Euzebya rosea: one gene and its partner. Each later gene encodes a partner of the first gene's protein in a complex. Links are inferred from orthologs where the notes say so. Each region holds a gene or a part of one and is shown on either strand. Other genes may lie near its edges.

Region 1 (5,957 bases):
AGCACCCCGTTGACGAACCCGGTGGCGCGCTGGCCGACGACGACACGGGCGACCTCGACGTGGGAGTCGACGACGGCGTGGACCGGCTGGTTGCCGTGCAGCAGCTCCCACGTGGCGATGCGGAGCAGGTCCAGCAGCGTGGCCTCGACGGCCTCCAGGCCACGGGACACGGCGTTGGCCAGCACCCAGTCGAGGGTGCCCTCCCAGCGCAGGGTCGAGAACGCCAGGTTGGCGGCGAAGGTCCGGTCCTGCTGGTCCAGCGGGCTCCTCGACAGGATCCGGTCGGCCACGGGTGAGGCCCAGGCGTCGTTCTCGTGGACCTGCATGACGATGACGAGCGCGGTCTGGCGGGCGGCGACGCCCGCCCGGTCGGCGCCCTCGGCGGCGGCGGTGTCCACCCGGTCCTCCTCGCTCACGAGCCCAGCCGTTCGGGTCGGTAGCCGTTGGCGAAGTCGCGTCCGTCCATGCGGGGCTTGCCGGCCGGCTGGACCTGGTCCAGCCGCAGGCCACCGCGGCCGACGGCGACCACTGGGCGGCCGTCGACGTCACCGACGACCTGCCCGGGTGTGCCGTCGACGTCGGCGATCGGGACGGCCCGGTGGATCTTCAGCCGGGTGCCCTCGAAGGTGGTGTGGGCGCCGGGCATCGGGTTGTAGCCGCGGATCATGCGGTCCAGCTGCTCGGCGCTGTCGGTCAGGTCCAGGCGTGCGTCCTCGGGGCTGACCTTGGAGGCGTAGGTGGCCGCGGCGTGGTCCTGCGGGTGCAGCGACAGCGACCCGTCGACCAGCCCGCGGATGGCGTCGACGAGCACGGGCCCGCCTGCCACGGCCAGCCGTTCGGTCAGCTCGCCGCTGGTCTCGTCGGGCAGGATCCGGACCTCGTGGCGGCTCAGCACGTCACCGGTGTCCATGCCGGCGTCCAGCCGGAAGCAGGTGACGCCGGTGGTCGTGTCGCCGGCCAGGATGCTGGCGGGGACGGGTGCGGCGCCGCGCCAGGCGGGCAGCAACGAGAAGTGGAGGTTGACGAACCCCTTGCCGCCGGCGTCGAGGACGTCCTGCGGCAGGATCGAGCCGTAGGCCACGACAGCACAGGCGTCGACGTCGAGGGCCTTCAGGTCCTCCAGCCGTTCGCGGGGCTTCTGCGGCTGCCAGACGTCGAGTCCGGCGTCGAGGGCGGCGACCTTCACGGGTGGTGGGGTCAGCTCGTGTCCCCTTCCCGCTGGTCGGTCGGGGTTGGTGACGACGGCCACGACCTCGACGTCGTCGGCGTCGAGGAACGCGCGGAGGGACGGCACCGCCGGGTGGGGGGTGCCGAAGAACGCGATGCGGATGGTCAGAGGACCTCTCCTTCGGGGGCTGGTGGATTCTCGAGCTCGCCGCGCCGGATGCGGCGCATGGCGTCCTTGCGGTCGTGCTTCTCGAGGTGCTCGATGAACAGGATGCCGTTCAGGTGGTCGATCTCGTGGGCGATGATGCGGGCCAGCAGGCCGGCGCCCTCCAGCTCGAAGTCCTCGCCGAAGACGTCCTGGGCGGTGATGTGGACCTCGAGCGGACGAGCCGTGGGGTAGAAGAGGCCGGGGAAGGACAGGCAGCCCTCCTCCCCCTCCTGGATCTCCTCGCTCTCGAAGGTGATGTCGGGGTTGACCACGGCCCCGCCCATGTAGCCCTCACCGGAGGGGTCGGGCGCTTCCCAGGTGAACAGGCGCTTGAGCACCCCGACCTGGTTGGCCGCGAGCCCGGCGCCGTTGCTGCCGCGCATGGTCTCCATCATGTCGTCGGCAAGGCGGCGGAGCTTGTCGTCGAACTCCGTGACCTCGTGGGCGCGCTGGCGCAGCACCGGGTCACCGAAGAGGCGGATTGGCAGTGTCGACACGGCGTTGGTTCCTCGTTGCGGCTGGCTCAGGTGATGGTGGGGTCCACGTCGACCCGGACGCGGATGTCGTCCTGCGCCCACGCGTTGCGCAGGGGCTTCAGGGCTGCAACCGTGTCACGAAGGGTGTCGGTCTTCAGGAGGGCGACACCGTCGGGGTCGGGTCCAAGAAGGGTACCGGGTACGTCCGCACGGACGGCGGCGGCGGCCTCGGGGGTGACGCCGGTCATGCGGATCAACGACCCGGCGGGTGGGAAGCCGAGGGGGGCACGGCGTTCGGCCTCGGCCGGCCAGAACCCGTCGGGGTCCAGGCGGACGAGTGACTGCAGGGCCGGGTGGGTGGGCTGGCCGGTCTGGACCATGACCTCATCGGCCAGGGCGGCACCGTCCAACCACAGCCGCAGGGCGTCCTCGGCGGCCTCGACGTCGGGGCGGCCGAGCAGCACGTCGGGGTCGGCGACGACCAGCAGGTCGGCGCGGCGGCCGTGCAGCCAGTCGGGCCGGGCAACGACGGAGCCCCGGGTCATCACGGCGATGGCGGGTCGGCCGGACGGGCCGGGCTGGTCGAAGCCCTCCATGTGGCCGACCTCGGCGTCGGGATGGGCCCTCGCCAGCTCCGTTGACAGCCGCTTGGCGCCAGCGCGGAGGGGGAAGGTGTCGGTGGCGCCGCAGTCGATGCACGCGAACGGCGGGGTGGTCCAGCTGCACACCGCGCACCGCCAGGTGGGGCTGGGTGCGCCGTCGACGGGGGCGATGCCGGCCCCGCAGTCACGGCACTCGAACCGGCTGCGACAGTCGGTGCAGGCGAGGGAGGACCCGCTGCCCTTGCCGGCGGCCAGCACGATGACCGTGCCGCCGGTGCGGACGACCTCGGCGACGCGGCTGGTGATGGGGCCGACGAGGCGGGTGCGGCGGTCCTTGGGCGACAGGGTGGTGCGGTCGACGACGCGGACATCGGGCGCGTCGGCGCGTTCGGTGGCCCGGTCGGCGCGGACGAGCGTCAGGTGGCCGCCGTCGTGGTGCTTGTGGACCTGGGCGGACTGCAGGCTGGAGGTCAGCACGACGGTGGCGCCGAGGATCCGTCCGCGGGCGAGGGCGGCCTCGCGCACGTGGTGGCGGGGGTTGCGGCGTTCCTTGTAGGCCGGGTTGGCCTCGTCGACGACGACGATCAGGCCGAGGTCGGGCATCGGCATCAGCGCCAGCCCACGTTCGCCGACGGCCACGGTGACGTCCCCGCGGAGCTGGCGCAGGTAGGCCCGGTAGCGGTCGGCGTCGCGGTCGAGGTGGCGGTGGTCGGCGACGGCGGTCCCGAGGGCGGCGACGACGTCGTCGGCGGGGCCCGGGGCGGGGCCGGGCACGATCACCAGGGCGGTGCGGCCGTTGCTGGTCGTGCGGGCGACCAGGTCGACCAGCAGCGGCCCGAGGTCGTGGTGGAGCGGGGGACGCAGGTGGTAGGCCCGGCCGTCGGGCTCCCACGCCGCCTTCAGCAGGGCCGACCCGTCCAGCGCCTTCCACCCCTCCGACGCACACGGCGGCCGCGCACGCGCCCCCTCCTCCCCCATCCCCTCGCCCGGCCCGGCTGGGTCGGGCTGGCTGGCGTGCGGCTGTCCCACCTCCGATCGGCGCGATCGGGGGCTCGATCGTCCATGGACGATGTCGGGCGCGATCGTGTCGTCCGGCGACGGGCCCGATCGTGCCGATCCTCGCGGATGCGCGACGGAGGCCCCGATCGGGGCGTCGAGGGGGTGGCGGGCCGGACCCCACGAGGCGGCTTCGTGCTCGACCCGGACGGTGCGTGGGGGCAGGCCGTGGGCGATGGCGCCCGACATGGTCCCGGCGAAGCGGTCGGCGACCCAGCGCCAGACGGTCAGGTCGTCGGGACCGAACCAGCGGACGTCGCCCTCGACCCGGTCCAGCGGCTTGACCTTCGCCTCGTCGACCTTGGGGGTGTCGGTCAGCGCGACGACCCAGCCGGTCCGCAGCCGACCGTTGAACCGCACGCGGACGCGCGACCCGATCCCGACCTGCTCACCGTCGGGGATGCGGTAGTCGAAGGGCCGGTCGAGGTGGGCCGGGCCGACGTCGACGACGACACGCGCGAACGCGGGCCGGGAGCCGGCCCGCGTGTCGACGGGTGTGGGGTGGTCGGCCGTGGCCGCGGCGACGCTAGGCGCCGGAGGCCGAGCGCAGCGCGTCGGCCCGGTCGGTGGCCTCCCACGGGAACTCGTCACGGCCGAAGTGGCCGTACGCCGCCGTGGGGGAGAAGATCGGCTCGCGGAGGCCGAGGTCGCGGATGATCGCGGCCGGACGCAGGTCGAAGACCTCCTTGATGCCGGCGAGGATCTTGTCGACGTCCTGGGTCTCGGTGCCGAAGGTGTCCAGCATGACCGAGACGGGGTGGGCCACGCCGATGGCGTAGGCGACCTGCAGCTCGGCGCGCTCGGCCAGGCCGGCGGCGACGACGTTCTTGGCGACCCAGCGGGCGGCGTAGGCGGCGGACCGGTCGACCTTGGTGGAGTCCTTGCCGGAGAAGGCGCCGCCACCGTGGCGGGCCATGCCGCCGTAGGTGTCGACGATGATCTTGCGACCGGTCAGGCCGGCGTCGGCCTGGGGACCGCCCAGCTCGAACTTGCCGGAGGGGTTGCAGAGGAAGTCCGCGGCGTCGAAGTCCAGGCCAGCCGGCAGGACGGGGCTGATGACCTTGTCCTGCAGCTCGGGACGCATCTGGCTGGCCAGGTCGATGCCCGGCTTGTGCTGGGTGGAGATGAGGACGCGCTCGATGGCGACGGGGGTGTTGCCCTCGTAGCGGACGGTGACCTGGGTCTTGCCGTCGGGGCGCAGGTAGTCGACCTCGCCGGAGTGGCGGACGGCGGCCAGCTGCTTGGCCAGCTTGTGGGCCAGGTCGATCGGCAGCGGCATCAGCGACTCGGTCTCGTTGGTCGCGTAGCCGAACATCATCCCCTGGTCGCCGGCGCCGAGCTTGTCCAGCTCGTCACCGGTCGGCTCGGTGCGGGACTCCAGCGCCGAGTCGACGCCACCGGCGATGTCGGGCGACTGCGGGTCGATGGTGACCAGGACGCCGCAGAGGCGGCCGTCGAAGCCGGCGTCGAAGCTGTCGTAGCCGATCCCGGCGACGGTCTCGCGGGCGATCGCGGCGATGTCGACGTAGGCGTCGGTGCGGATCTCACCGGCGACGACGATCAGGCCGGTGTTGACCAGCGTCTCGCAGGCCACACGCGCGTCCCACGGGTTGGAGTCGTTGGCGAGCACCGCGTCCAGCACCGCGTCGGAGACCTGGTCTGCCACCTTGTCGGGGTGGCCCTCCGTCACGGACTCGGAGGTGAACTGCCATGAACGCGCCATCGTGGGGATTCCTTCGTGTTCGGGGGTCGGGGGCGCGCCAGATGGCACCCCCGGAGCGAAAAAGCGTTGGGGGACAGCCTATACGGAGCCCCCGCTGGTCCGGAGCCCCCATCGGACAGGCGAAACCGTGGGATGGATCATGGCCGTGCAGCGGCTCCGGCGGTTCGGCCCGGGCCCGACTCAGGCAGGCAGGCGGTTGGCGGCCTCGGCCAGCAGGATGGCGGCCAGCTCGCGCTTGCTGGTCAGCGCCACGTCGCGGCGCATGCCGTCGGCGGCGAGGATCACGGCACGGTTGGTGTCGACCGCGAACCCGGCGTCGGCCTGGCTGACGTCGTTGATGACGATCAGGTCCGCGCCCTTGCGCCGCAGCTTGTCGCGGCCGTGGGCCTCCACGTCGGTGGTCTCCGCGGCGAAGCCGACCAGCACCGCGCGCAGGTCGTCGCGGGCACCGAGCTCGGCCAGGATGTCGGGGTTGGGCACCAGCTCGATGGTCGGGGTGCCGTCGGCCTTCTTGATCTTGTGCTCGGCGCGGGCCACGGGACGGAAGTCGGCGACCGCAGCAGCCTTGACGATGACGTCGGCCAGGTCGGCCCGGGCCATGACGGCGTCGTGCATGTCCAGCGCGGACTCCACGGGCACGGCCTCGACCCCCGGCGGGACCGGCAGGGTCGAGGTGGTGACCAGCACGACCTTGGCGCCCAGCGCTGCTGCCTCGGCAGCGATGG
Region 2 (6,114 bases), on another replicon or contig:
CCTCCCCCTTCACGGTGGCCGAGTACTTCCCCGAGCCGTCCAGGACCGGCTACTCCGACCCCCGCCAGCATGCGGTCAGCCTCGTCTACGTCGTGCCGGTGAGCGGTGAGTGCGCCCCGAGCCAGGACACCCTCGACTTCTCGTGGATGAGCGTTGAGGACGCCACGTCCCCCCTCGTCGCCACCGAGATGACCGGCGGCCAGGACCGCCTCGTCCGCATGGCGATGGCCCACGTCGGCGTCCTCCCCTAGCCCGGGTTCGGCCACCCGGGCCGGGTTCGGCCACCCGGGCCGGGTGAGGCCGGTCTCGGGCGTGGGGGCCGTGACCGGGCGTGGGGGCCGTGACCGGGCGTGGGGGCCGTGACCGGGCGTGGGGGCCGTGGCCGGGCCGGTCGCCCGCGACCATCGTGTGCGATACCCACCCACTGAGGGCGTGCATCCCACACGGGGGTGGCCCATGTGTGGGATGCCCACCTCTGGCGGGCCGGCGTGGCACACCAAGCGAGGGGGTGTGGGCCTTCGGCGGCCCAAGAGGTCGTCCAGCGCACACGGGCTGTGCGCCGGCCCGGCCCTGTGGATGAGACCCTGCGGTGGATGAGGCCCTGCGGCGGATGTGGCCCTGCGGCGAATGACCGGACGCAGTGTCGGCCTTGCGCGTGGCCGGTCCGACGCATCGGCTGGCCTGACGCACCGTCCCGGACACGACACCGGCGCGAGCGTCGACGTCTCAGGCGCGGCGCGGGGCGACGTCGTCGCCGAGGCGGTCCACGAGGTCAGCAGCCAGCCGCATAGTGCGTGCGGTGAGCGCGAGCGAGGCAGCGGCGGCCGCCCGTCCAGCGCTCTCCAGCGACGAGATGGCCCTGGCAGCCTCGCCGGTCAGGCTCCTCGACGGCGCTGCCGGCTCTGCGCCGGCCGACGCCGGCGCATCCGTGCGAACGTCGTCCGGTGTCGACTCGTCGTCGACCAGGCCGAGCTTGGCCGCGAACTTGTCGAGGTCGGGCTTGTCCTGCTCCCTGGCCGGGTGGTGTCCCTGCTGGTTGTCCTTCGGAACCGGACGCCCCTTGCCGCCCGACTGTCCGGGCTGATCTCGACCCTCGAGGTCGCCCGCGACGTTGTCGAGGTCCATCTCCGGGGTTTCCTTGCTGCGGTGGAGTTCTGGTTGCTGCGGAGTGCTCATGCGAAGAACGTGCCCCGCGTCGATGCGCCGAAACGCGTCAACCGACGGCCCGTCCGACCGCCCCGGCCCGGGCGACGACGTCGGACCGGAACCGGCGTCGGTACGCGTCGCGGTCGTCGTCGATCATGCGTGTGGGATAGCGCTCCACGACCCAGTCGATGCGCCTGACGTTGCGGTCGCGCCGGCGATCGTGCCGTTGCTGGCTGGGCGACTCGTGGTGGGGACCATCGATCTCGCCGTCGAAGCGGATGTCCGGGATGGCCAGATCGGCTTCTCCGAGTATCCGTCCGCTGTCGTCGACGATGTCGTACGGCGTCGGGTGGAGTCGGAGTCCCAGCTCCGCACACACCGAGGAGGCGATCCGACGTGCCACGTCCTCGGTCCGTGAGTGGGAGAACCCGGGCCGCAGCTCCTCAGCGCATGCCCGCAGCAGCGGAGGGGGCCTGCTCGGCAGTCCGAACGCAGCTGGTTCGTCGACGAGCCCCAGCAGCTCCTCCACCGCGAACCGGCGGGTGCGGTCGAGATGGGTCGCGAGGTCGCCCAGGGCCTCCACGGCGCCGATCGTCCCCCTCGACAGGTGCGCGGCGTCCCAGAGCATCCGCGAGGGAATCGCCACCGGCAGGCCGTCGTGGTCGTCCCAGAATCCGGCGACCCCACGTCGGCTGCGCACCAGGTCCACCGCCGCCCGTCGGGTCGTGACGGTCGCCGGCACCGCGAGCTGCGGTCGCAGCGACCGCCCCCGATCGAACCCGCTCAGACCGGCGGCTGACCACCCGGTGACCATCACCAGGTCGCCCAGCACCCGACGAAGGTCGTCCAGGTCCGGAGGGTCGACCGCGAGACGGGACGCGGCCGAGGTGTTGGCGATCGCCAGCGCCGCAGCCCACAGCCGCCCGAGCACGGAAGCAGGAACGCCGGGCAGGCGCCAGACCGAGTGGTGGACACGCGTCCATGCTTCGCGAACGGCGCGTCGTCTGATGGCTTCCGCCGTCAGGCCCAGCGCTCGCGCCTGCCAGACCGCGACGTGCCCGGCCTGGGACGCCGCGAGCATCCCCACGCCGGCCCACCGGGTCCGGGGCGGCTCGAGGTGGAGCACCCGTGATGAGGCAAGAGGTGTGGCCATGCCGCCGAGGGTGGCCTGTCGCGCAGTCCCCCGTTCCAGGACCTGGCGATGCCTGTGGACAACTGGCGCGAGACCCACCCTCCCCTGAGCCCTCCTCCCCCTGAGCCCGTCGCGCCGGGCCCTCCTCCCGTGGGCCGGGCGTGTGCGATCCACCGCAGCGCACCCGGTCCATCGCACACGGGGTGCGCCACCGTGTCCCTGCGCCGCCCCCGACAGCCCGGGATGCCACACGAGCCCGAAGGGTGTGCGCCATCCCCACCCGCTGCCGGGGTCGACCACACACGGGCGGCTCAGCCACCCGAGAACGAACGACGGGGCGGCCCGTGTGGGCCGGCCCCGTCGAGGGTCTTGCGGGTGACGCTGGACTAGAAGTCCATGCCGCCCATGCCGTGGCCGTGGTCGCCACCGGCCGGAGCCGCAGCAGCGGGCTCGGGCTTGTCGGCGATCAGGGTCTCGGTCGTCAGCATGATGCCAGCGATCGAGGCGGCGTTCTGCAGGGCAGAACGGGTCACCTTGGCCGGGTCGACGACGCCGAAGGCGATCATGTCCCCGTACTCACCGGTCAGGGCGTTGAGGCCTTGGCCAGCGTCCAGGTTGCGCACCTTCTCCACGACAACGGAGCCCTCGAGGCCCGCGTTGGCGGCGATCCAGTACAGCGGCGCGGACAGCGCCTGCTTGACGATGTTGGCACCCGTGGCGTAGTCGCCCTCGAGGTCCAGCTTGTCCAGGGCGTTGCCGGCCTGCAGCAGCGCGGTGCCACCACCGCCGACGATGCCCTCCTCGACAGCAGCGCGGGTCGCGGACAGGGCGTCCTCGATGCGGTGCTTCTTCTCCTTGAGCTCGACCTCGGTGGCCGCGCCGACCTTCACGACAGCGACGCCGCCGGACAGCTTCGCCAGACGCTCCTGGAGCTTCTCGCGGTCCCAGTCGGAGTCGGTGTTGTCGATCTCACCCTTGATCTGCTTGATGCGGCCGTCGATGTCCTCCTGGGACCCGGCGCCCTCAACGATCGTGGTGTTGTCCTTGGTGATCGTGACCTTGCGGGCACGACCCAGCAGGTCCAGCGTGACGCCGTCCAGCTTGAGGCCAACCTCTTCGCTGATGACCTGGCCACCGGTGAGGATGGCGATGTCCTGCAGCATGGCCTTGCGACGGTCGCCGAAGCCGGGGGCCTTGACGGCCACGGACTGGAAGGTGCCGCGGATCTTGTTGACGACCAGGGTCGCGAGGGCTTCGCCCTCCAGGTCCTCGGCGATGATGACGAGCGGCTTGCCGCCCTGCATGACCTTCTCCAGCACCGGCAGCAGGTCCTGGACCGAGCCGATCTTCTGGTTGGCGATCAGGATGTAGGGGTCCTCGAGGACGGCCTCCATCCGGTCGGTGTCGGTCACCATGTAGGGGGAGATGTAGCCCTTGTCGAACTGCATGCCCTCGACGAAGTCGAGCTCCAGGCCGAAGGTCTGGGACTCCTCGACGGTGATGACGCCGTCCTTGCCGACCTTGTCCATCGCCTCGGCGATGACCTCGCCGATGGAGGGGTCGTTGTTGGCCGAGATCGAGGCCACGTTGGTGATCTCGTCCTGGGTCTCGATGTCACGGGCCATCGTGCCGATGGCCTCGACGACGCGCTCGACGGCCGACTGCATGCCGCGCTGCAGCATGGTCGGGTTGGCGCCGGCCGCGACGTTGCGGAGGCCCTCCTTGATCATGGCCTGGGCCAGGACCGTGGCGGTCGTGGTGCCGTCACCAGCGACGTCGTTGGTCTTGGTGGCGACCTCCTTGACCAGCTGGGCGCCCATGTTCTCGTAGGCGTCCTCCAGCTCGATCTCGCGGGCGACGGTGACGCCGTCCTTGGTGATCGTGGGGGAGCCCCACTTCTTCTCGAGGACGACGTTGCGTCCCTTGGGGCCGAGGGTGACCTTGACCGCGTCGGCGAGCTGGTTGACACCAGTCTCGAGCTTGCGGCGGGCGTCCTCGTGGAACTTCAGCTGCTTAGCCATGTCTCGGACTCCTTGTTACTTCTGGATCTTGGCGAGGATGTCGCGAGCGGAGAGGATGATGTACTCCTCGCCGCCCAGCTTGATCTCGGTCCCGCCGTACTTGGAGTAGATGACAACGTCGCCCTCGGCGACGTCCATCGGAACCCGCTCGTTGTCGTCACCGACGCGGCCCGGGCCGACTGCGATGACGGTGCCCTCCTGGGGCTTCTCCTTGGCGGTGTCGGGAATGACCAGTCCGCTGGCGGTGGTCTGCTCGGCCTCGTTGGCCTGCACGACAACACGGTCTTCCAGCGGCTGCAGTGCAACCTTGGTGGCGGTCGCCATCTGTAGCTCCTCCTAAGTCGTCCTTCGGCATCGCACCGCGGAGCAACCCTCGACGGGTGGGTCCGCGCACGACAGCGGGACGTCGGCAATTGGGTTCGGATCGTCTGTGCGTCGCCGGCTGGATCTCGCACCCCCGACGACGCGGTTGGCACTCGGTCATCCGGAGTGCCAGACGGGAAGTTAGCACTCGCCCGTGGAGGCTGCAAGGAGAAGTGCCAACATCTGAGCGTCATACGCTCAAGTCGCGCGCGGTCACGGACGGTGACAAGAACAAGTTTTACAGAGCGTGACGCTGTGTTAGGCTTCACGCAGGGTGTATCGCGGCGAACACGCCGTATCCCCCGTGAGGGGGCGTCGAACGTTGCAGGAGGAACGAGTGGCCACGGACTACCAGAAGCGTCTTGGGGCCCGTCTGCGTGCCATCCGTCAGCAGCAGGGTCTGACCCTGCAGCAGGTGGAGGAGGTCTCGGGCGGCCGTTGGAAGGCGGTCGTCGTCGGGTCCTACGAGCGTGGGGACCGCGCGGTCTCGGTGGCCAAGCTGGCCGAGCTGAGCGAGTTCTACAACGTGCCGGTGTCGGAGCTGCTGCCGAAGGAGGACCTGCCGTCGTCGGCGACGTCCGCTGCCGCCAGCAAGATCATGCTCGACCTGCGCAAGCTCTCGCGGGCCGACCTCGACCCCGAGCTGCGGCCGGTCAGCCGGTTCGCCCACACCATCCAGCTGCAGCGCGGCGACTTCAACGGCAACGTCCTCACCATCCGTGGCGAGGACCTGCGGGCGCTGTCGGTCATCTACGGCACCGACCCGGAGGACCTGGTCATCCGCCTCGAGGACGAGGGAGTCCTCGCCCAGGCGTAGTCCAGACGCGGCGGCCTCTGGACCTGGGTCCCGGGGTCGTCGGTCGCCGTGTGACTTGGTCGGCCCCGAGGGTGGTCGATGCCACCCGGGGTTGGCCACCGTGTGCGATGCCCACCCCGTGCGGGCCGCCAACGCACACGAGGGTGCAGGGTGGGTGGGATGCTCCGCGCCCACAGGCGTCCATCGCACACACCCTCCCCGTCGCCGCTCAGGCGGGCCTCGCGAACGCTCCTCCGTCGCGGGCTCGGGTCCTCAGCGGAGTGCCAGCTTCCCCCAGGGGGTTGCGCTGACGCTCCACCCCCTTCGACCCCCACACTCCGCCTCCGGGCCTCGCGAACGCTCCTCCGTCGCGGGCTCGGGTCCTCAGCGGAGTGCCAGCAACCAGTTGCCGCGTTCGGCGAAGCCGGCGCCGCGGTAGGCGCGGATGGCGGGCTCGTTGTCGTCGCGGACGTGCAGGCTGATCACCGGCAGGCCACCGTGGAGCAGCTCGGCCGAGAGGCGCTGGACCATGCCGGTGGCGATCCCGCGGCCCCGCCACTCCGGGTCGACGTAGACGCCCGCGATCTGCGCACCCCGCCGAGTGGAGTACAGCGACAGGTCCAGCTTGGCGACGGGCCGACCGGCACGTTCGACGA

What was found.
Region 2: the proteins of metK (region 1) and groL are in contact, whole or in part, in a cryo-EM structure (PDB 8P4O), measured with the Escherichia coli proteins. The link is inferred for Euzebya rosea from one-to-one orthologs.

What each region holds. Positions count from the first base shown.
Region 1 is NZ_PGDQ01000005.1:259,530-265,486, reverse strand. Bases 3,135-5,957 are described here. They hold metK (methionine adenosyltransferase), read right to left. Parts: upstream 5,233-5,957; coding sequence 4,036-5,232; downstream 3,135-4,035. Other genes in these bases: coaBC (bifunctional phosphopantothenoylcysteine decarboxylase/phosphopantothenate--cysteine ligase CoaBC), read right to left, coding at 5,413-5,957; CUC05_RS08325 (primosomal protein N' family DNA-binding protein), read right to left, coding at 3,135-4,100. Also shown: CUC05_RS08340 (RsmB/NOP family class I SAM-dependent RNA methyltransferase), read right to left, coding at 1-398; fmt (methionyl-tRNA formyltransferase), read right to left, coding at 413-1,324; def (peptide deformylase), read right to left, coding at 1,333-1,872; more of CUC05_RS08325, read right to left, coding at 1,899-3,134. UniProt on the Escherichia coli protein: Catalyzes the formation of S-adenosylmethionine (AdoMet) from methionine and ATP.
Region 2 is NZ_PGDQ01000009.1:170,501-176,614, reverse strand. Bases 1,983-4,962 are described here. They hold groL (chaperonin GroEL), read right to left. Parts: upstream 4,300-4,962; coding sequence 2,665-4,299; downstream 1,983-2,664. Other genes in these bases: groES (co-chaperone GroES), read right to left, coding at 4,315-4,623; CUC05_RS14020 (hypothetical protein), read right to left, coding at 1,983-2,299. Outside these bases: CUC05_RS14030 (DUF4916 domain-containing protein), read left to right, coding at 1-251; CUC05_RS14025 (hypothetical protein), read right to left, coding at 727-1,176; more of CUC05_RS14020, read right to left, coding at 1,214-1,982; CUC05_RS14005 (transcriptional regulator), read left to right, coding at 5,000-5,479; CUC05_RS14000 (GNAT family N-acetyltransferase), read right to left, coding at 5,843-6,114.